DNA from 3 places in the Shewanella sp. CAL98-MNA-CIBAN-0140 genome. Region 1 is predicted to be linked to each of the others. Evidence: predicted binding sites of a transcription regulator. Region 1 holds the regulator's gene; each other region holds the start of a gene.
What was found. Region 1 encodes MetJ, which represses methionine synthesis genes. Its sites were predicted from a motif close to TAGACGTCTAGACGTCTA; they were not measured.
Positions count from the first base shown of each region.

Region 1 (8,061 bases):
TCGCCACGCAAATTGACACTGTAGCACCCGCCCACCGGCTAGATAAAGATACGGCAGGGGTGATGTTAATGACGCTGGATCCGCAAACGCGGCATGCATATCACCAGTTGTTTTTAGATAACAAGATTACCAAAGATTATCAGGCCATCGCCAAGTTAACTCCACAGCTATTAGCACAGTTAGCCGATAATACTTGCACCTTGCCCATGCATTGGACCGTTAAAAATCGTATCGTTGCGGCTACCCCCAGCTTTACCATGCAGGTGGTTGAAGGTGAGGCTAACAGCCATTCTGAAATCAGTTTAGTGGCGGTAATGGGTGATTTAGGCTTGTTTACATTAAGCCCAATCACAGGTAAAACTCACCAATTACGAGTGCATATGCAGAGTTTAGGTATGCCGATTTTAAACGACCGCTTTTATCCGATATTACAGCCTAAAGGGCCTGATAATTTTGGCAAGCCGTTGCAACTATTAGCGAAACGGTTACGGTTCACCGATCCTATTAGTGGTATTGAACAAGACTTTGAGTGCCAAGGATTGGATTTTTAGCTGACTTTTTAGCTAATAAAAAACCGCCATCGTAAAAGTCGATGGCGGTTTTTTTGTTTCAGCTTATCGCATTTCTAGTCTGTTCTAGTCTGCTTTAGTGTGTTTAATACCTTTGCGGTTTTTCATTGGGTCGCCATCATAACCAAGGGCTTTCCAGTCTAAACGCTCGCCTTTGTTATGACAGTCATTACATTGTAATGCCTTGTCTTTTGGTGACACCATGTGGTTGACACGCCACCACATTACGGTTTCAACAAAACCATGATTACCACTGTACTTGAGTCCTTTCTCTATCATGGTTGGGTTAGCTTCCATTCCCAGTTTTGCGGCTAAGTCCCAATCAAATTCACTCCAGTAGCCACCTTCACCGTAAATTTTAGGCGTCAGTAAGATGTTGAGTTCAGTGTCATAAATTTGTTTGCCTGTATGCACTTTAAATGGGTAGATTTTGGCTTTAGGATCGTTAATATCACCTAATGGATAAGCTAATTTAAGCACTTTAGCTGGGTCCATTTTGTCGCCAGGCATGTAAGCATCGGCGTAGCCATTAAACCAAGCATATTGTGGTTTCACGTCTTTTTGCCAAATAAAGCTACCTTTCTTTTTCATATAGGTGTGCTTGCCGTATTGATCTGTCGTTACAGGAATATCTTGACCTGCGGTTGACCAATCCCAACGCATTTTGGTGGTTAGATTTTTAGCAAATGATGGAATATGACATGTCTGACACGCCACGGCTGCTGTATGAGTGTTCAGTCTTTTATTTTGATGTGGAGCTGCATCATGGCAGTTTTCACAACCAATATGATTTTCACCACCTGGCGATACTCCCATCGCATTACCGGTAATTTGATGATTTTCGGTGACATGACAAGTTTGGCATTGGAAATCGTTACCATCGGTGTCCATGTGCACATCGGTGGCTTTGTCTGGGTAAGACATGGAGGAGTCTAAATCGCCATGTTTAACACCATCACCGCCGCCGCCGTAAAAGTGGCAACTGCCGCAATTATCGCGCACTGGTGCACCCACATTTTGTGCTACGCGGGCTAAATTGACTCTTGCTAAGGCCTCGCCGGCACCAACAGGGTCTTTTATGTAAGTACCAGTCGTGTCGTGACAGACTAAGCAGTCCACTTTGCTCATGTCTTTAAAGTCGAATGTAGAATCTTTCCAACCATAACCCGCATGACAACTGGTGCAGCGCGGTTCATTACCCGCTATCGACACACAAAAATTGTTGATGCTGTTTTTCTTTCCTCTCTTAACGGTGCGACCAGGTAATTCTTGTTCCAATTCCCAAGTCCAATGTGAAGACTTCATAAACTCTTCAGCATGTTCTTTATGGCATGTTAAGCATTGTGTCGTCACTTCAGGGCCATTGGCAAAAGGCCCTTTCAGCGCCTCTTTATGGTCAAATGCAGCCTGCGCGCTACTGCTTAATAACAGTAATACAGCCAGTGCTGATAATAGTTTCATGATGTTTATCCTTACCCCTGAGCTTGTGCTCAGGGGGGCCAAGTTAGAGATTTAAGTTAGAAGTTAATCGTTAGTGAAGCATTAACGTCATAGGCGGTGTCGACCACTGGCAGCATGGAGTAAGCGTTACCGGCAATCACATCGTCAACTTTCAGAGGTGAACCTACTGGTGAGCCACTTCCGGTATATTCATAGTCGTAATACAAACCGGCTAACTTGATAAACATTTTTGGATTAATATCAAAGATATAATAGGCTTCGGCAACATGACCACGGGTGGCTAACTTACTGCCAATAGGGTCATCTTGAGCTTGGGTGAAGGGACTCCAGTATTTAGAACCGTAGTTATACTCCAAGCCGAATTTACCGTATGGTGCAGGTATTTGCATACCCACATAAATGCCATAGCCATCTTTGGTGTCACTATCAACCGTTTCTTTTGGTACCATAATAATTTCTGTACCCGTGCTGTTAAGTTCTGCTTCAAATACTGCATCGCTTAACATGCCACCGAACAAACCTGCATTACCGTTAGGTTCTGCACGAGTCCAACCGAGTGAAGCAAACACTTTCATGTCGTCATCGGATTCATAGGCATAACCTAATCCACCTAAATATATATCTCCAATTACACCACTAGGCTGTACTCGGGTGACGAAGTTAAAGTTGTCAAACTTTTGCATGTCTTGATACATGGTTGGGGCAAAGATACCCGCGAGTTGAGTTGGGAATGCCATGGTGCCTGTGAAGCCATCATTGACATCTTTAGCGCCGAATAAAGTGAACTGCAAGAAGTGGTTACCGTCGTTGATAACGTCGATATTAAAACCACCGAGGTGAGTGTCTTTGGTGATGATGTCACCAAACAATTCGCCATTGCCGTATTGCGACTCAAAGCCTTGACCATAGCAAAAACGCACGGTTTGGCCTTCAATGCCGGTGATATCACCCAGATTGTAACCTAAGGTTAGGCCATCGAAGTTGAAATTGACTAAGTGACCTGATGGCGTGCCGCCTCTGAGTTCATTTTCACGATAATGACTTGGTGGGCCGTACGTTGAGGGGCGACGTCCGATAGAAAGGTACGTGCCGCTACCGTTAATGTCTTTCCAGTTAAAATAGGCGCGTTCTACTTTTAATTCATCACCACTGGTGCTGCCGCTACTGGTGCCGTCCATGGTGAATGAGTTCCACGAGTCAAACACTTTAACCCCGCTAGAGTCTCCCCAGCTCTTAAACATGGTCAAGCGTCCGGCAAAGCTGACGTTATCCCATACTTTGGCATTAATGTTTAGGCGCAACCGCGTGGTATAAAATATATCGTTATCAATATCTTGTTGAGTTTTTTGACCTAACAGCATTGGCATAACGCCATTTAGCGCACCGCTTTGAAACGCGCTGGCTAAATCAGGGTTAGCCATCATCATTTGGCCTAATGGTGAAGTGGCACTATTAGGATCGCCAAATACTCCTGACATGGCTTTAGCGCCAAAGTCAGAAAAATTGACATTCATGGCTGGGTTCCAAGTGACATTTTGATAATGTAATGAATGTGCTTTGGTTCTAAAATCACCTGTGATTGCGACTCTATCTAAGGCAGTATGACGCTCGGTTTTGTCAACCCGCGAGCTTAAGTAGTCAAGATCATCGGTAACGCTAGCAAGCTGTTGTTTCAGGTCGGCAATTTTTTGTGAATCAGTGTCTGCCGCTAGACTTGCACTACTCATAAAAAGAGCGTTGGCAACTAATATTGAGATGAGAGTTCTCATGGTATTTCTCCCCGTTAATTGCCAAATGGTCAGTTCAATTTGGCAATTTTTTGGTGTAAGTTTCCCTGAGGCTAAGCCCCACTATTTTTTTCGGTTTGTTTATTGGCTGATATTTTCGCTTAGGACGAAAAGGTGCTCAGCATTGATGATTTAACCGCAGGTTGCTGGTTGGTCTGAATCAGCTGCGTGATCATACAAAAACTGTTGAATGTCTTTCAGGTCTTTTTCTGATAAGGCTTCAAAAATGGCGGGTTTAGCTTTGTGCATATCACGGGTAAAAAATCGATCCCACTGGCTCATGGTTTTTGTCATTGGAGTGAGTTCTACGCCTTCACTATTGACACTGTGGCACGCTTTACATTCTTTTTTGTACAGGTGTTTGCCTTTTTTAGGGTTACCACCATCGGCTGCCATTACTTGGCTACCGAGTGATAATGCAATGGCGATTGCGATACCAACTTTAACGTATGTGTTCATCATTTTATCCTCTATAGAGCTTTTTTATGGTTGAAGCATTAGCAACATGTGATCATTTCTTTGCTGTAAAGAATGTTACCTAAAAATAGGTATTGTTAATTTGAAGTAGATCATATTCATGAGAAAAATCTAATTGAAAAAAAGTTAATTGAAAGAAATCTAATGAACAACTGTGATGCAGATCTATTGTGCAGAGGATAAAATTTTGTTAGGTAACATGGTACTAGGTAGTGATAGATGTTCGGCCACATATAAGAATGTGTTGTTGTTTATGTCTGAATCGTATGCGATAAAAAAAAGGGGCTGTTAATAGGCAGAGATTAATTAGCAGAGATTAATGTGTTGACCGACATGATGACCAATATTGTTGCGCTAATGCTACATAATATTAATGTCGCCATACGGGTTTTTTCTTTATCGATGCGGCCAATTAATCGGCCAGCGACAAGGTAGCCCGCAATCACTGAAGGCAATAACAACAGTGATAACCATAAGTGCTTGAGCTCAACTAAGCCAACAACAGCTAGAATAGCTAGCGCAATTAATGAGCTAAAGACAAAGAAGGCTGATAATGCGGCTCGAAATTGACTGGCATCTTTGCCTGCAAGCAATATAGCCATTGGTGGACCTCCAATGGCAGCGATATTAGCAAATATGCCCGAAAATACCCCGGCGATAAATAAACTGCTGCGATTTATTGGTGCGGTAACGCGATAGGTACTCAGGATCACGGCAATAAACACAATAGCCGCAATAATTAAGCCTAATATGGGTTGGGGCGCAAACAATAATAATCCAGCACCTAAGAATCCCCCAGGAATACGGCCTAATAGCGCATATTGCAGACCATTAAACTGTAAGTGTCCGCGCTCTCGAAAAAGTGTCATGGCAGAGATAGCAAAACCCATGGCAATAATGGGCACTGGGACTAATTGAGGATTAACAATGTACAGCAGCGGGCTGGCAACAACGGCTAACCCAAAACCAATTAAGCTTTGGGTTAGTGCGCCAAAAAACACGATAACTGATGCCAGTATCAAGGTTGTTGGATCGATAAATGGCATCATAAATTCTCGTTAACAACATCACTGCTTCTTAAAAGGGCAGTTTAACAGTTTGTGAGGTAATCACTAACCAGTGAATTATTCGAGCTCTTCCCACTCGATCCCCATATCATCCATTAATTTTTTCGCTTCACTTGGAATGCTGTCAGGTTGATCTTTTGATAAATCAATATCATAAGGCAAAGGTTGACCTGTGTACGCATGCAAAAATGCTTCGCACAGCAGTTCACTGTTGGTTGCATGACGCAGATTGTTTATCTGGCGTCTGGTACGCTCATCTGTCAGTATTTTTAGTACTTTTAGAGGTATAGAAACTGTTATCTTTTTTACTTGTTCACTTTTTTTGCCGTGTTCGGCATATGGGCTGATATATTCGCCATTCCATTCAGTCATTAACTTACCCTTAACGATAAATACGGTGCAGATTTTAAACCGTTACACTCTCTAGTCAAATTATTGCGAATATTTAATCTCGATGCAAATAGATTTCTTGATGTTTAGACGTCTAAGCGTCTATTTTTGTTGACGGATGAAGATCTCTTCGGTAGATTTAGACGTCTAGACATCTCTTTGTGTGTTTGTGACATTTTTAGGAGTCAATTATGACTAAGCATCAAAGCGCCACATTGGCCGTTCGCCAGGGTATTGAAACAGACACACAGCATGGCGCCATAGTGCCCCCAATTTATTTATCAACCAATTATTCCTTCGATGGTCACAACAATCCGCGCGAGTTTGATTACAGCCGATCGGGTAATCCGACCCGCTGTATTTTAGGTGAAGCGCTGGCCAAACTTGAGCAAGGCGCTACAGGTGTAGTGACCTGTACTGGCATGGCCGCCATTACCTTAGTGACTAGCTTACTTGGTCCAGATGATTTATTAGTGGTGCCGCATGATTGTTATGGTGGTAGTTATCGCCTATTTACGCATTTGGCTAAAAAAGGTCAATTTAAGTTGTTGGTTGTTGATCAAACTGATGCACAAGCATTGAACCAAGCCATTGCCCAAAAACCGAAAATGGTCTGGTTAGAAACGCCATCGAATCCACTGCTGCGGGTGGTCGATATTAGTGCTATTAGCCGAGCCTGCCATGACGTCGGTGCGTTAGTGGCGGTAGATAACACCTTTTTATCGCCAATATTACAACAACCCTTGTTATTGGGTGCTGACATCGTTATTCACTCAACCACTAAATACATTAATGGTCACAGTGATGTGGTGGGTGGCGCTGTGGTGGCTAAAGATGCTGAAGTGGGTGAATTATTGCATTGGTGGTCAAATACGTTAGGGTTAACGGGATCTGCTTTTGACAGTTACTTAACCTTGCGTGGCTTGCGCACTTTAGCGGTGCGAATTCGTGAGCATCAGCGTAATGCGCAAAAAATTGTTGCGTTATTGAGTGCCAGTGCTGTGGTGTCCAAGGTGTATTATCCGGGATTAAAAGACCATCCTGGTCACGACATTGCGGCAAAACAACAACAAGGCTTTGGCGCGATGTTAAGCTTTGAGTTGTTCGGTGGTGAAGCTGAAGTGGAGGCATTTTTACAGGCATTATCCCTGTTTAGTATTGCGGAAAGTTTAGGCGGAGTGGAAAGCTTAGTCGCTGTTCCGGCCACGATGACCCACAGAGCTATGGACCCACAAGCAAGGAAAGAGGCTGGTATTAAAGAGACTTTATTGAGATTATCGGTTGGCATTGAAGATGCTGAGGACCTTGTGGCCGACATTAAAGCTGGCTTAGCTGCTGTTAACGCGATTAAATCAGCTTAATTTGGCTTAAATTAGCTTAATTCGAGTTTAAGTTAGCTGTGGTTTTGCCCAAATTAAGTAAAATAGTAAAAATATGCACTTGCAACACTATTCATTTCAAAATAGAAGTCTAGCAGTCGCAACACAAGTCGTAGTTGTTTAAGGAGTCAGTAATGGCGCGAAGTCATTTACACAAGTTTGGTGGTTCAAGTTTAGCGGATGCAGATTGCTATCGCCGTGTTGCACATATTCTTCTTACACATGGTCAAAGTGATGATTTAGTGGTGGTATCCGCCGCCGGAAAAACGACTAACTTTTTATACAAATTACTCAGCCTGCGTGACAGTAGTCAATTGTGGCAAGAGCAACTACAAATTCTGATTAGCTATCAACAAACGTTAATTGAACAATTATTATCCAATGAACAAGCGCGAGACTTGCGCGAACGTTTGTCTTCTGACCAATCTCAGTTAGTCAGTCTGTTATCCTTAGAGCAACGCAATGATTACCAATTTAATCAAGTGGTGAGTTTTGGTGAACGTTGGTCCGCGCGCCTGATGGCGGCTTTGTTACGAGAAATGGGGGTGGCAGCCAATCATGTTGATGCTTGCTCTATTCTTGTCGCTGAGGAAGGGGCTGTACCTAATATTTTAGTGCCGCAGTCGCGTCAGAAAGTTCAAGCCTTATTGGCGCAGCATCCACAACAACGTTTAGTTATTACCGGTTTTATATGTGCTAATCGTCAGGGTGATACCTTATTATTAGGCCGTAATGGTTCAGACTTTAGTGCGACCTTGATTGCCAGTTTAGCCGACATAGAAAGAGTGACAATTTGGACTGATGTTGAAGGGGTATTTAATGCTGACCCGAACAAAATTAATGACGCAAAATTACTAAAGAGTATGTCATTAGCGGAAGCGGATCGCTTAGCGCGATTAGGTTCGCCAGTATTGCATTCTCGTACCTTACA
Region 1 covers NZ_JBEOPI010000053.1:2,263-10,323, reverse strand. The annotation lists gene AAEY93_RS19125 (pseudouridine synthase) at 1-551, shown strand, start outside; gene AAEY93_RS19120 (tetrathionate reductase family octaheme c-type cytochrome) at 636-2,030, opposite strand; gene AAEY93_RS19115 (DUF3373 domain-containing protein) at 2,087-3,799, opposite strand; gene AAEY93_RS19110 (c-type cytochrome) at 3,950-4,279, opposite strand; gene AAEY93_RS19105 (sulfite exporter TauE/SafE family protein) at 4,597-5,343, opposite strand; gene metJ (met regulon transcriptional regulator MetJ) at 5,419-5,733, opposite strand; gene metB (cystathionine gamma-synthase) at 5,943-7,112, shown strand; gene AAEY93_RS19090 (bifunctional aspartate kinase/homoserine dehydrogenase II) at 7,265-8,061, shown strand, end outside.

Region 2 (8,061 bases), on a different contig from region 1:
ACAGGAATAATGGACTGGCCTGCGGCGCGCGTTCGACGTAAATCATCATGATAAGCGTCAATGACCTGCTGATCATTCATCGCCGAGTGAATAGTCGTAATAGCCCCACTTTTAATTTCAAAATGCTTATCCAATACATCGATAACCGGGACAATACAATTGGTAGTGCAAGACGCATTAGAAATAACCGTATGGTCTGCACGCAATAAATCATGATTAACACCATACACAATGGTTGCATCAACATCTGCAGAAGAAGGATGGCTAATCAGCACTTGCTTAGCGCCAGCATGAATGTGTGCTTCGCAAGCTTGACGATCAATTAAGCTGCCGGTGGCTTCATAAACGATATCAATATCAAGCTCAGCCCAAGGCAATAAGTTAGCATCAGCTTGATTGAGTAACAAAATACTGTCATCACCAATAAGCAACTGATCACCCTTTAGCTTAACGTTATGCTTGAAACGACCATGAGTAGTGTCGTATTGGGTTAAATGACAAATAGCTTCTGGCTTTGCCAGCTCATTAATCGCCACAATTTGAATTTGTTGACGTTTACCAGATTCGTACAGTGCACGAAGTATTGAGCGGCCAATCCGGCCATAACCATTAATTGCAACTCGAATCATTTAGGGTCCAGTATCATTCACCGAGGTACCTATGGTGTCATCAACTATTGTAGAAACACTGACACATAAGTGACTTAGTAAATGTTATTTAGTGTGAATTAAAGACATAAAAATAACGGCCTGCAATAGTATTGCAGGCCGTTATTATACAGATTAACCACCTAATAGATAAGTGTTTAATCTCAGATGATTATCCTAAAGATTGGACAGTTTTTACTACATTATCAACAGTGAAGCCGAAATGCTTAAGTAAATCACCACCAGGGGCTGACTCACCGAAGGTCGTCATACCCACTACGCCACCATCAAAACCAATATACTTGTACCAGAAATCTGTATGTGCAGCTTCAATGGCAACACGTTTAGTGACACCTTTTGGCAAGACAGATTCTTTGTAGGCAGCATCTTGCTTATCAAACTCAGTCGTAGAAGGCATAGAAACCACACGCACTTTTTGACCTAACTTGGTTAACTCGACGGCAGAATCCATCGCCAATTGCACTTCACTGCCGGTGGCAATCAAAATCACCTCTGCAGTGCCTTGACAATCAGACAGTACATAACCACCTTTAGTCACGTTAGCTAATTGCTCAGTGCTACGCGCTTGTGCTTTAAGACCCTGACGGCTAAAGACTAGCGCTGTTGGTGCATTGCGACGTTCAATCGCCACTTTCCATGAAACAGCCGTTTCAGCTGCATCACATGGACGCCATACGGCCATATTTGGCGTTAAGCGCAAGTTAGCTAATTGCTCAACAGGCTGATGGGTTGGACCATCTTCACCTTGACCAATTGAGTCATGGGTATACACGAAAATATTTTGAATACCCATTAATGCAGACATACGTACTGCGTTACGCGCATATTCCATAAACATCATGAAGGTTGCACCATAGTTAATAAAACCACCATGCAATGATGCGCCGTTCATAATACCGCTCATGCCAAATTCACGTACACCGTAATAGATGTAGTTACCGGCAGGATCGTCTTGAATACCTTTTGAACCAGACCAAAGCGTTAAATTAGAACCGGCTAAGTCTGCGCTACCACCGAGTAATTCTGGCAACATGGCACCGAAGAAACCTATGGCATTTTGCGATGCTTTACGGCTGGCAATACCTTCAGCTTTATCTTGGCTTTGTTGGATAAAAGCTTGTGCTTTAGATTCGAAATCTGCAGGTAAATCACCTTTTAATACCCGGCGATCATATTCTGCAGCGAGTTCTGGAAATGCAGCTTGATAAGCGCCAAATTTTTCATTCCATAATGATTCATTGGCCACACCTTTTTGCTTAGCATCCCAACCAGCATAAACATCAGATGGGATTTCAAAAGGAGCATGTGGCCAGTTTAAGAACTCACGAGCCGCGGCGATTTCAGCATCACCTAATGGTGCACCATGGCAATCATGGCTACCCGATTTGTTAGGCGAACCGAAACCAATAATGGTTTTACAGCAAATCATCGATGGCTTGTCAGTGACTGATTTGGCTTGTTCAATTGCAGCACGGATAGCGTCTGGATCATGACCATCTACACCCGCAATAACATGCCAGCCATAGGCTTCAAAACGCTTAGGCGTATCGTCGGTAAACCAACCTTCAACATGACCATCGATAGAAATACCGTTGTCATCCCAAAATGCCACTAACTTACCAAGACCCAATGTGCCCGCTAATGAACTGGCTTCGTGAGAAATACCTTCCATTAAACAACCATCGCCTAAGAAACAGTAGGTAAAGTGATCAACAATCTCGTGGCCTGGGCGATTAAACTGAGCCGCTAAGGTTTTTTCAGCAATTGCCATACCAACAGCATTACTGAGCCCCGCGCCTAAAGGACCGGTTGTGGTTTCAATGCCAGGGGTGTAACCATATTCTGGATGACCAGGGGTTTTTGAATGTAATTGACGGAATTGTTTTAGCTCTTCAATTGGCAATTCATAACCCGATAAATGCAGTAAAGAGTATATAAGCATAGAGCCATGACCGTTTGATAGTACAAAACGATCGCGATCGACCCAGTTAGGATTAGTTGGATTGTGCTTTAGAAAATCATTCCATAGCACTTCGGCAATATCAGCCATACCCATAGGGGCACCTGGATGACCAGAATTGGCTTTTTGAACCGCATCCATACTTAGGGCGCGAATGGCGTTAGCGAGTACTTTACGAGATGACATGCTCTCTCCTGCTTGTTTGTGAGTAGCTGACAATTGTGAAGTCATATTTTCCCCTACTAGGCGATGTGACGCAAATTAAAATTTCTCACATTGCATATTTATACCCAAACGACCTCGAAAGACAGGATTGTGCATGTCCAGAATTGACCCAGTTCAAGGGTCTAGGAATAGAGCGCCTGCGGCTGCTAGGAGCGGACTCTGTCCTACTAGGGACAGCTTCAGAAACGATAACAAGAGATAACAAGCGAACGCTGCGCTCACGGATAGAGCGGTCTAGCACCTAGGCTCGTGGCTTATCATCTCTTGATATCGCTCGTCACCGCTTGTCATCTCAGGAATAGGGACCGCTTCGCTGCTAAGATTTTATAGCATCAAGCAGCGAAGCGACCTAGTACCTAGCCATATGCTCAAATACCAATGAAGGGCATTGATGAGCTAAGTCATTATTTATTGACAGTCAAGCTTGAAAACAGCGCCATATCAGTCAAACATAACCTTATATCGCCATTTAAAGCCTAATAATCAACCCTGATATTGTTCAATTTTTGGCACTAAAGTGATTATAAAAAACCATAAAAACATCTAAAATTATTTATAATCAATTAGTTAATTAGCAACGAAGCTAAAAATAGTTATTTTGAATATAAAATATTCATGCATCACTGCACAATTATAAAGTTAAATTCGTATAGGGGGGGTGTTATCAGATTCGATTTCGACTAAAATAGACGTCTAGACGTATATTCAAATGCAACCAACGAGATTTTCCTATTATGGCAAAGCACTTGTTTACCTCTGAGTCTGTCTCAGAAGGTCATCCAGATAAAATCGCCGATCAGATTTCTGATGCGGTATTAGACGCAATACTTGAGCAAGATCCAAAAGCTCGTGTTGCGTGCGAAACATATGTTAAAACCGGTATGGTATTAGTGGGCGGCGAAGTCACCACTTCTGCTTGGGTAGATATTGAAGAAATTACCCGTAAAACCGTGCGCGAAATCGGTTACACCAATTCGGATATGGGTTTTGATGCAGATTCATGTGCTGTACTGAACGCCATTGGCAAACAGTCACCAGACATTAATCAAGGTGTTGATCGCTCAGATCCGGCTGAACAAGGCGCGGGTGACCAGGGCTTAATGTTTGGCTATGCCAGCAATGAAACCGATGTATTGATGCCTGCACCTATCACTTACGCGCACAAATTAGTTAAGCGTCAGTCTGAAGTGCGTAAAGATGGCACCCTACCTTGGTTACGCCCAGATGCGAAAAGCCAAGTAACGTTTGCCTATGACGATGGCAAAATCATCGGTATCGATGCGATTGTATTGTCAACGCAACATCGTGAAGACGTGAAACAAGCTGATTTGATTGAAGCGGTAATGGAAACCATCATCAAGCCTGTATTACCGGCACAATGGTTAAATAAAGACACTAAATACTTTATTAATCCTACCGGTCGCTTTGTAATTGGTGGACCTGTTGGTGATTGTGGTTTAACCGGACGTAAGATTATCGTAGATACTTACGGCGGAATGGCCCGTCATGGCGGCGGAGCATTCTCTGGTAAAGACCCATCTAAAGTAGATCGAAGTGCCGCTTACGCTGCACGTTATGTGGCTAAAAACATTGTTGCGGCTGGCCTTGCTGATCGCTGTGAACTTCAAGTGTCTTACGCCATTGGTGTGGCAGAGCCAACATCTATCAGTATTGAAACATTCGGTACCGGTAAAGTGTCTGAAGAAGTGTTAATCAAATTGATTCGTCAACACTTTGAGTTACGTCCATATGGCTTAACGGCAATGCTAGATTTGGCACGTCCAATCTACCAACAAACCGCTGCTTATGGTCATTTCGGTCGCGATATATTCCCTTGGGAAGCGACAGATAAAGCTGAAATCCTTCGGGCTGATGCTGGGCTATAATGAAGAAACGCATATCGTCTTAGCCTAGCGACTTTAGGCTAAGCAAAACGATATCAAAAATAAAACCGCCATTGGCGGTTTTATTTTATCTGATTTATTAGACTATTATTTGATCTCACAAATGGCTCACGTTATGTATCACCCCACTTGGCTAGACACAAAGATAACGGCAAACCACCAGCCATCTGTTGCGACTAAATCCATTGCGGTTAACCCAAGAGCAACTAATCCGACTGCGATTGAACTCACGGCTATCAAGCACTGTGCCAGTAAACTTTCTGCTATAAAAGCGTGGTCTGCACTCAAATTATTTTATCGTCAGCATATGCCTTATGCTCGATTAGCCCAAAAAGAAGCGGTTGCAGTGATTCATCACCTACACTCTTCTGGCACAGATAGCACAGACTTAAATCAGCAAACAATCGTTGCCGCAATAAGAATTAAACCGATAGGCCAATATCAATTGATAAGTGGATTATTAGTCCATCCTCACTATCGTGGCCAACAACTTTCAAGTCAGTTATTGCAATTTATCGCGCCCAAATTAACGAGTAGACATTGCTTCTTATTTGCCCACCCCTGGTTAATTGGCTTATATCAACGGCAGCACTTTATGGTGATAGACCCGAGTGCGTTTGCTAGGTTACCGGCAGAGATAATGCAGTTATATCATCGATATCACAGTGAGCAACGGCCATTAGTGATAATGCAACTCCATGACGCTGAAGTGACAGCGCCATAAATACGGGGTGATAGGCTCATTAACAATGATCAAAATGAGCCGTTTCAACACACATAAACGATACTTGCGGCATGGTCATTACTGGCACCACTTTGACACAAATTGACGCCTTATTAATCCGCTCGACTTGGGTAAACAATGTAATCGCTGCATGGTAATCATTGGTTACCCCACAAAATAACCACGTTTGTTGCCAGCACACAAAATATCCCGACGGCTGCAACTGTGGATCATCTTCATCTTGTAAATCAGCTGCAACACACTCAAACGTCTCACTCGCGTCAGTCAATACCGCAGCAATCAGCTTCATATTGTCAAACGCCGATAACCTTAAGCCAAGGTAAGGTAAAAAAAGGGTTTCAAAGTCAGTACTCATAATATTCCTAATAAATAACCTCAGCTCGGGATAGCAAACGATAATCAAACAACTCTTTGTCCTGCTATCGGTGTTGCATTGACTGACAATAGGGCCACAACTAACACGTCAATGTCCCTTGTTAGCAAAGCCAATGGCCAGTTTGATATTGCAGACTTGAAATAAATCGGTTTTTATCGATATATCCCTTATACCGCCTTGACGTTAAATAACCACCTTAACGACACAATTGATCAGATACCATTTACCGTGGCAGTGGCAGTGGCAGTGGCCAGTAAACAATAATCACGTTGTTCAAAACTAAATTGATCAATCTCTGTCATCGCCGCTTTTTGTTGATGTGCGGCTAATGAACGCGCATTGTCTGCGGCGACATACGTAATCATAAATGGAAAGGTATTGCTTACTTGTTTTTTTAATTCAGTGACTAACGCCGAAAATACTCCTTTGCCACGTTTTGATTCTTGGATCCAAACCGGCCCATATTGGCATGAATTAGTGGTCGATAAAGTTTGTCCCTCTAAATCGGTAAACTTAATTTTTTGAATAATATGGCGATACAATGGTTGCGCGGAAAGAAAGGACCATTTGGCTGCCATCACATAACCAATGATTTGCTCTTGCTCTTCTGCCACGATAAACCAATGCTGATTGATAAGCTGTATCACCTCGCCTTTGCTGAGTGAATGAGCATGAAGTTGGTTATTTGAACCTAGCAACTCATCATCTACATGAGCACGTTCTAACTGCACAATAGCAGCAACATCGGTTAATAACGCCTTACGGATAATAAATGACAATGATTATTCCTTTGACCCTAAATTGGGAGATTGTTTCTTAGACCATTCTATCACTAGCGCAACAGGCAGCGGAGACATAATTAATGTCCCCACACCAATAAGTAAGGCAATGACTAATATACCACTGACTTGCTGGCCTATATCACTTTGCCAATATAATCCTACGCCCACCAGCAACATGATTAAACCAACGATATGCAACACTTTGAGTAATTTGATCATTTTAGACTCTTTAATACGTTAAATAATGTTCATTAATCCGAAAAATTACAATTATTTACGCTCTTACTCACCTTCAAGTAGTAGAATAACGGCAATTTTTTCGTATTTGGAACTCTCTTCGCATGATAAAGCATATTCTTGGCGCCACCGTTATATTTTTAGGCCTTAGTGCTTGTCAAAACCACACTCAAATTGTCTCAAATGAACAATTAATTGGTACTTGGCATGTAGAAGTCGTCCTTGATACTCCTACCATTAATAATAGCCCAGCAAAATTAGTTTTTGCCCAAAATGGTGAGTTAAGCGGCAATAACAGCTGTAATCAATTTTTTGGTCATTACGATCAACAAGGAAATCGACTCCAAATGGCACCGTCGGGTTCAACTATGAAAGCTTGTGTAGATAGTTTAATGGCCCAAGAAGCGGATTTGATGCACGCTATTGCACAGGTACAACAGATTGATTTCTCAAAAGGCAAACTCAATCTGCTGTCTGAAAAGGGTGATACGCTATTGGTACTAACAAAACAATCATCGCCACGATCGTTATACAAAGAATCGTTATATAACGAGTCGTCCGATAAAGCCTCTTTAAATACTGCACCCTATTAATTTATAGTTTATAACCTCAATACTGTGAATTATTCACTTAAGTCGGTAGACTTATTACTCACCCAAGTGTCAGCTTAAAGTTCCACTGTAAAATGAATTTTTATTCAATAAATCTGATTCTTTCTTGACTTAACAAGCCAATATATTCAAAATATGCTAGTTTTTTGAATAACAACTATAAGATGAATTATCACTATGCCAGCGACAAGAAATCAGGATGAGCTCGTTCGAACTTTTAAGGCGATTCTGAAAGAAGAACGTTTTGGAAGCCAAAGCGAGATTGTTATTGCGCTTCAAGCCGAAGGATTCGGTAATATTAATCAATCTAAGGTCTCTCGCATGCTCAGCAAGTTTGGTGCTGTGCGAACTCGAAATGCTAAGCAAGAGATGGTGTATTGCCTCCCTGCCGAGCTAGGCGTTCCGACTGCGGGTAGTCCAGTTAAGAATTTAGTACTGGATGTTGACCATAACCAAGCCATGATTGTGGTAAGAACCAGCCCAGGTGCAGCGCAATTAATTGCACGTTTGCTCGATTCAATAGGCAAACCAGAAGGCATATTAGGTACCATTG
Region 2 covers NZ_JBEOPI010000038.1:3,361-11,421, reverse strand. The annotation lists gene epd (erythrose-4-phosphate dehydrogenase) at 1-629, opposite strand, end outside; gene tkt (transketolase) at 820-2,814, opposite strand; gene metK (methionine adenosyltransferase) at 3,588-4,739, shown strand; gene AAEY93_RS16775 (GNAT family N-acetyltransferase) at 4,873-5,481, shown strand; gene AAEY93_RS16770 (hypothetical protein) at 5,501-5,857, opposite strand; gene AAEY93_RS16765 (GNAT family N-acetyltransferase) at 6,091-6,657, opposite strand; gene AAEY93_RS16760 (hypothetical protein) at 6,661-6,879, opposite strand; gene AAEY93_RS16755 (META domain-containing protein) at 7,002-7,490, shown strand; gene argR (transcriptional regulator ArgR) at 7,686-8,061, shown strand, end outside.
Region 2: the regulator MetJ is predicted to act here: its motif matches at 3,540-3,557, upstream of metK (methionine adenosyltransferase).

Region 3 (8,061 bases), on a different contig from region 1:
TCACACTCTTGTTTAGGGTTTGATACAGAGAGCAAACCTTGTTTTATAAAAGGTGAGGTAAGTGATGGACCTCATCTAATTCAGCTAGCCACAAAATCTAAAGTATTCTTATTTCCTACAAAATTTTATGAAAATTTTACTGCAATCTCAGAAATATTATCTGATCCAACAATAAGGAAGGTAGGTTTTGGATTGAAAGAAGATAAAAAAATTCTTTTTAGAAAATTTGGAATTAAATTAGTAAATACAGAAGAACTATCTTCAAAAGTGATGCGTTTTGCGCATGTGAAACAACGCGTTGGCGCTAGAGTTGCAGTTGCAATGTTTTTTAATCAACGGCTATCGAAGAGTGCACAACAATCAAATTGGTCAATATTTCCTCTACACGATCATCAGAAAAGATACGCAGCAAATGATGCACATACAGCACTATTAATAGAACTAGAAATTGAACTAGAAATAGAAAGACAGAGCCATTAATCTCCCTAAAGCATATGAGCCTCTCACCAATCAAGAGACAACATTAGCTTATTTGACCAAGTAAATATGCCTGCTGACAATTAGTTAGGTTCATCAAACTCCCTGCACTGCCTCTGCACTTACCAGCCATTTATAAAACCCGTTACTGCATTTCTACCTGATTGATCTCAAGCTTTATTGCTGTGCTGGACTTGTCTAATTGTCTCAGGCTGAGCCATTGCTTGATTAACTTCTATTTTTTCAACTAACCAAAAAATCATAAATTAAAATCATAAGTTAAAATTATTAATTTAATAATATTTGATAATTTTTATTTATGCCTCGTTCGCCGTAAGATTACTCCATCGAAACAAATGACGAATTAATAAATAGTTTTTTAGGAGTAAGTTATGAAAATGAATCACGTAGGTTTGATGGTTGGCGACATGGATAAAGCGGTTGAGTTTTACACTAAAGCGCTGGGTCTAAAAGTGGTAATGGGTAACACTAAGGTTCAAGAAGAACGTGAAACTGCGATTGGCAGAATGTGTGTGGCCGTTTTTGGTGAAGGCTTTAAAGGCTTTAACATTGCACACTTAGTCACGACTGACGGTATTGGTGTTGAGATGTTTGAAATGAAAGATCGTCAAGAACGTCATGAAGTTGATTTCACCCGTATTGGTATCTTCCACTTTTGTTTGCAAACAGATGACTTTGAAGGTGCAATTGCACGTACTGTGCAATATGGCGGTAAAGCACGTATGGATATCACGCGCTACCACCCAGAAGACGACAACAATCTAACCCAAATGGTGTACTTAGAAGACCCGTTTGGCAACTTGTTTGAACTTTACTCGCACACCTATGAAGAAACTTACTCCACTGATTACGAGTAATTTCTTAAGGTTATCCGCACTGCTTAAAAGCTACCTAAAGGGTGGCTTTTTTATGCCTGACGATAAATTTTCTCGGCTGCGTTGGTTCATTGTCAACTTACAAACTCAGTTCATGTTAACCCATCAAACAAGTGGTAAAGCTTGATCAAGGTAATGCTTAGCTTCTCATCAATCGCATACGAAACTTCCTTGATGTTAGCCCCTTAGTATTAGTCCCTTAGTATTAGTCCCATGGTATTAGTCCCATGGTAGTTCTTCATGGTGTCATAAAGACTTGCCGACACACACCGATGTCTGCGTAACCCACTTAGTTAGCGCTATCTGTATTGCCTGCAATTTAGGCGTAGACTTAAATTGACCGCATTGATGGTTTTTTAGCTTGACTTAGAATACAGTTAAACTAGTATATGGACATACAGACGTCCAAACGGCTAAATAATGTAAGTTTGCTGATTGGTATAGACTCCGAAGTTTTACAGAAGTTGAAGGAACACATTATGGCTTTTCATCATGCACAACATGCCCAATCGTTAAACCAGAGCTTGTCTGAGCTAAATGATATTAATGTGTCTTTTGAGTTTTTTCCGCCTTCAACGCCAGCGATGGAAGAGATCTTGTGGAACTCTATTCGTCGCTTAGAACCGTTAAACCCTAAATTTGTGTCAGTAACTTATGGTGCCAATTCAGGCGTCCGCGACCGAACTCATAGCGTGATTGAGCGTATCCAGAAAGAAACCAACTTAGTTGCCGCGCCGCATTTAACTTTGGTTGATGCCAGTGATGAAGAGTTAGTTGAATTGGCGAAACATTATTGGAAATCTGGCATTAAAGATATTGTTGCCTTGCGGGGGGACTTACCTGATGGCAGTCCAAAACCAACGCGTTTTGCTAATGATTTAGTGCGCTTATTACGCTCTGTTGCAGACTTTGATATTTCGGTTGCTGCTTATCCAGAAGTGCATCCCGATGCGCGTAATGCTCAAGCTGATTTAATCCACTTAAAAAAGAAAATTGATGCTGGCGCCAACCGTGCGATTACCCAGTTTTTCTTCGATGTTGAATCTTATTTGCGTTTTCGCGATCGCTGCGTCACGGCTGGCATTGATGTGGAGATTATCCCGGGGATATTACCTGTGACTAACTTTAAGCAGACCAAGCGTTTTGCTGATATGACTAACGTGGCCATTCCGCATTGGTTACACCGCCAGTTTGAAGGCCTCGATGACGATGCTGCAACGCGTCAGCTTGTCGGGGCTAATGTTGCGATTGATATGGTGAAAGTGTTGTCTCGTGAAGGGGTTAAAGATTTTCATTTTTACACCCTAAACCGCGCTGAGTTAACTTATGCTATTTGCCATACCTTGGGTGTGCGTCCGAAGTAACAGAGTGTAGCGTTTACTCAAATTACCCCCCGTTAATGGTCTCATTAGCGGGTTTTTTGTTTAATATTAACGGTTTTTTGTTTAAATATTAGACGTTTGCCGTATTCTTTTTTCAATTTTTTTGGCCTATGGTGGTATGACAATAATTAATGACTAAAGAGGTGTGATGATGAAAACATCCTTTTACGTGCTCAGTGTGTTGGCTGGCATAACGATGGTTAATGTTATGCAAGCTCAAGCCGCAGAAACATCTTCCCCACAACAAGCTATTCCGGCAGTCGCGCAGTTGTGTGCATCCTGCCATGGCGCTCAAGGTCAAGGCATCGATATTATCGGCCCTCGTTTAGCGGGGTTGTCGGCTGAATATATTAGCAATCAACTGAAGTTATTCCACGCAAATAAACGTCAAAATCCGATCATGTTAGCCATGGCTGCGACGGTGCAGGGCGACAATATCGCCGTGGTAGCAGATTATTTTAGTCACCAGCCAGTGGATGAGATCCAGCTGCAATTTCGTGGTGATAAGGTGGCCATTAGCGATCCTTTTGAAGCAATAGCCTTTCAAGGTGATTGGTCGCGGACTATTCCGGCTTGTACCAGTTGTCATGGTCCATCGGGAGTGGGTGGCGGGCAATTCCCTCGCTTAGCCGGTCAGCAAGCCAGTTACCTTAAAACCCAGCTATTAGCCTGGCAAGATGGCACTCGCAGTGGCGATGTAGACAATATGATGGGCAATATTGCCTTGAAATTAACCGCAGCCGAAATTGATGGTTTATCTCAATATTTTGCCAATTTAAAATAAGGACATGGCTATGAAATTATTATTGCTAATGACCGTTGGTGTCCTGTTTAGTGTGCCTTTACAGGCCAATGAGCTGTCTACCGATCCTGCGCCCAAGCTGACAGTAAAAGCTACTGAGGCCACAACCACATTGCCCGATCGTCAAACTGCCTTGCCATCGGTAGACAAAAAATCGGCTGATATCTATCTACAACCTGCGCCATTAACTGATATTCCTGCAGGTGATTTTGGTGACAAAGTTCGACTGGGTTACCAATTGTTTGTTAATACTCAGCAACTGCGCGATAAGTACGTTGGCAATCAACTTAATTGTGTTAATTGTCATATGAATGCAGGGCAACAAGCTAATTCATCGCCATTATGGGCGGCCTATTTTGCGTATCCTGCTTATCGTAAGAAAAATGATAAGGTAAACAGTTTTCAAGAACGTATTCAAGGCTGTTTTACTTACTCGATGAATGGTAAAGCGCCAGCATCTGGTTCGCCCGAATTAGTGGCAATATCTGCTTATTCGTACTGGCTCGGTATGAGTGGATTAATGCAACAATATAACCTCAGTGGCCCTGTGCCTGAATTGTCTGATGCTGAGCTGGTTAAAGGCGCTAAGCGGGATGATTTTCCTATGCCAGCCTCCATCACTAAACATCTAGATATCACAGCGTTAAGCCAGCTACCTGGGCGTGGTTTTCCTAAAGCACCTCAACCAGAATTAGCTTATTCTCCAGAACGCGGCGTGGCAGTATATCAAGCACATTGCCAAGCATGTCATGGTGGCGATGGCCAAGGACAAATAATTGCAGGTGTTGCAGCATTACCACCATTATGGGGCCCTCAAAGTTTTAATTGGGGGGCCGGCATGCATAGGGTCAATACCGCTGCTGATTTTATTTATGAAAATATGCCTTTGGGTAAAAGTGTGCAACTCACTGTTCAGCAAGCTTGGGATGTAGCCGCCTATGTTAATTCGTTTGATCGGCCACAAGATCCTCGTTTTGACGGCGATGTGAGCAAAACGCAAGCTACTTACCATAAGCATCAGGGGTTTTACGGTCAATCCGTTGCAGGTAAGCCTGTTTTGGGGACTGAGTCGTATCCTGTTTTTCCGCTTAAAAAGAGTCTTACACCTTGATATTAGTTGTTCGTAAGCTTTGAGCTATATAGGCTTTAATTTATATAAGCTTTGATTTATATAAACTTTGATTTACAAACAATGAATCGCTGTAAATGATGCCCATTGAGTTAACGCTTGGTGGGTATTTTTGTAGGTATTCAATTTATTTACTCTAATGTCATGCCCATAGCGCTTATTGAGCATAATGATGCTAAATGTCATTATAGTCACTCTACCTACTCATTTATTCTCACCATCATAGGCAGGGCGATGACATTACTAATACCCACAGCGCAGACTTGTCCATTATGCCAGCAAACCAATGGCTGTGCGATGGAGCAAGGATTAGACATCAATGCTTGTTGGTGTGCTAAGCAAGCGCAGCATGTGCCATCTGTCATTGCGCAGTATAAAGCAACATCCACTTTGCCTACTTTAGCGGATAACCAATGTATTTGTCAGTCATGTATGGCTAAGCTGGTGCAACAATTCAATATCGATCCCGTCGAAACTTACTTGCCATCGCAATCGCCAGAACCAGAATCATAACTCATTAGGGGAAGCCGCTATGCAAGCAAAAGTCATCAACTTCAACGATAAGTTTAACCAGTTTAGCCAACATTGGTCGCCACGTGTTATTGCACAATTGAATGATTATCAATTTAAATTAGTCAAGGTGGCGGGTGAGTTTGTTTGGCATAAACATCTTGATACTGACGAAGTATTTATAGTGATTGAGGGGACCTTGCATATTGCTTTTCGTGACAAGGATATTACGCTTCAGGCAGGTGAGATGGTGGTTGTTCCCAAAGGTGTTGAGCATAAACCTATGGCGAATGATGAATGTAAAATCATGATTATTGAACCTCAAGGTGTGGTCAATACGGGCGAGGTTAAAAGCGATCTTACTGGGTTAAATGATCAGTGGATATAGTGGTGGCTGGCGCGGATCATTTAAGACGCTTCTTAGCCAATACAATCGCACTTTTAGTATTACTCGTTGCAGGAACTTAAGCGGCTTGTTTAATGATATAGTACTGTTAAATCGGTGTTAATTTTTGTTGTTAGCCTGCTGTTAGTCGGTATACTGAGATTATTAGTTTTTGGCGAAGCCTTAAAGACTGACCTATATCTTATGTACACCAGTGGATATTAATGCTGAGAAAAACGCTCGTTATCGCCGCGGCTATTATTGCGATACCTTTTGTTGTCGCGCTATTTATTCAAAAAGATTATTTAGTCACCCGCACTCTTACCATAGATAGGCCGATTGCTGAGGTTTTTGATTATGTTAACTATCTAAAAAACCAAGATAACGTTAGCAAGTAGGCGCAAAAGGATCTCGATATGGTGAAAAGCTATCGTGGTACGGATGCGACAGTGGTTTTTGTATCAGCCTAGGCAAGTGAAAATCCCAATGTAGGTTTGGGCGAGCAACAAATTATCGCCATAGATGAAGGTAAACGTATCGACTTTGAATGACGGTTTTTTTCACCCTTTGAAGCGACTAAACCTGCTTATATGACCACCGAAGCCGTTAACACTAATCAAACAAAAGTTAATTGGGGTTTTAGTGGTCATTGTGCTTATTCAACAAAGGTAATGTTTTTATTTGTCGACGTTGACACCTTGATAAGTGCTGATGTAAAGCAAGGTCTGGATACGTTAAACGTCGTTCTAGAACAATAAACTATTTATGTTGATCATAGCCAGATGTCGCTACAGCGTTGTTAAGTTAACGATGATTACTACCTGTGCATGCACAGTTGCTATGGTTAACTAATATAGGGGTCATCTAAAGGTTATTATATTCCAACGCAATTGAGCCGTTTAAAAAACAATAATAATGACAACTTTCGACATAAGTCGTTACTCAATAAGAGGTTTTTACATGGAAGCAGTTACACAATTTGTCAGTATGATTAATAGTATCGTATGGGGTGTTCCCATGCTGGTTATGATTTTAGGCGTCGGGTTGTTTTTGTCGATTGGGCTAAAGTTTATGCCTATTTTGAAGCTAAACCGAGGCTTTAAATTATTATGGTCGGGTCGTCAGGTCACTGATGAAACTGAAAAAGGGGATGTTAGCCCGTTTAACGCGTTAATGACGTCTTTATCTGCGACCATCGGAACCGGTAATATTGCCGGTGTGGCCACGGCCATTTTTATTGGTGGTCCAGGGGCATTATTTTGGATGTGGTGTACAGCGCTTGTCGGGATGGCGACCAAGTTTTCGGAAGCGGTACTGGCGGTGAAATTTCGTGAGACAGACGCTAATGGTAACCACGTTGGCGGTCCGATGTACTACATTAAAAATGGCTTAGGCAGTAAGTGGGCTTGGTTAGGTACTGCATTTGCCATTTTTGGATCTATTGCTGGTTTTGGTATTGGTAATACCGTACAAGCTAACTCTGTTGCCGATGCCATGAGCAGCAACTTTGGCGTACCTAATTGGGTCACAGGCGTGGTGTTGATGGTGCTGGTTGGTGCGGTGTTAATGGGCGGTATTAAGCGCATTGCTGAAGTGGCCGGTAAGCTGGTGCCCTTGATGACAGTGTTTTATATCACCGCGGGTTTAGCGGTATTGATTGTGAATGCTGATCAAGTACCGGCGGCATTTTTATTAATTATACACAGTGCGTTTAATCCAGTCGCGGCTCAAGGTGGTTTTGCGGGGGCGGCTGTGTGGGCTGCGATCCGTTTTGGTGTGGCTCGAGGCGTGTTTTCAAATGAGGCAGGCTTGGGTAGTGCGCCAATTGCTCATGCCGCTGCACAAACCAATAACCCAGTAAAGCAAGGCTTAGTGGCGATGTTAGGCACCTTTATTGACACGCTTATTGTGTGTTCAATTACCGGTTTGGCAATTATAGTCTCTGGTGCGTGGACCTCTGGTGAAAACGGCGCGGCATTGACTTCACTTGCTTTTTCTCATGCATTGCCCATGGGTAATTACATTGTGGCAATCGCATTGGCTGTGTTTGCTTTTACCACTATTCTAGGGTGGAGTTTTTACAGCGAAAAGTGTGTTCAGTACCTTTTAGGTGATAAAGCGATAAAACCATTTCGTCTTCTTTGGACCTTAGTTGTGCCATTAGGCGCCGTCAGCTCATTAGAGTTTATTTGGCTACTAGCCGATACATTGAATGCGATGATGGCGATCCCCAACTTAATTGCGCTAGTGTTATTAAGCCCGGTCGTGTTTGGCTTAACCCGTGAGTATTTTATTAAGCAACGTGGATTAAAAGCCAAAGCCTAGATGTTGAAAATAGTTCGGCAAAATAGCTGCGCTATCTAGTTCGTTAATCTAGTTTAACAATAGTGACTATGAGCATGTTCATCAGCACATTGATGAGTATGCTTTTTAAAAAGGATTTTTATGAGGCAGATTGTTTTTACGGTATCAAGTGCTGC
Region 3 covers NZ_JBEOPI010000055.1:141-8,201, forward strand. The annotation lists gene AAEY93_RS19275 (3'-5' exonuclease) at 1-480, shown strand, start outside; gene AAEY93_RS19280 (VOC family protein) at 870-1,355, shown strand; gene metF (methylenetetrahydrofolate reductase) at 1,853-2,737, shown strand; gene AAEY93_RS19290 (c-type cytochrome) at 2,952-3,539, shown strand; gene AAEY93_RS19295 (c-type cytochrome) at 3,550-4,668, shown strand; gene AAEY93_RS19300 (cysteine-rich CWC family protein) at 4,921-5,199, shown strand; gene AAEY93_RS19305 (cupin domain-containing protein) at 5,219-5,584, shown strand; gene AAEY93_RS19310 (hypothetical protein) at 5,806-5,979, shown strand; gene AAEY93_RS19315 (alanine/glycine:cation symporter family protein) at 6,542-7,906, shown strand; gene AAEY93_RS19320 (hypothetical protein) at 8,027-8,061, shown strand, end outside.
Region 3: the regulator MetJ is predicted to act here: its motif matches at 1,772-1,789, upstream of metF (methylenetetrahydrofolate reductase).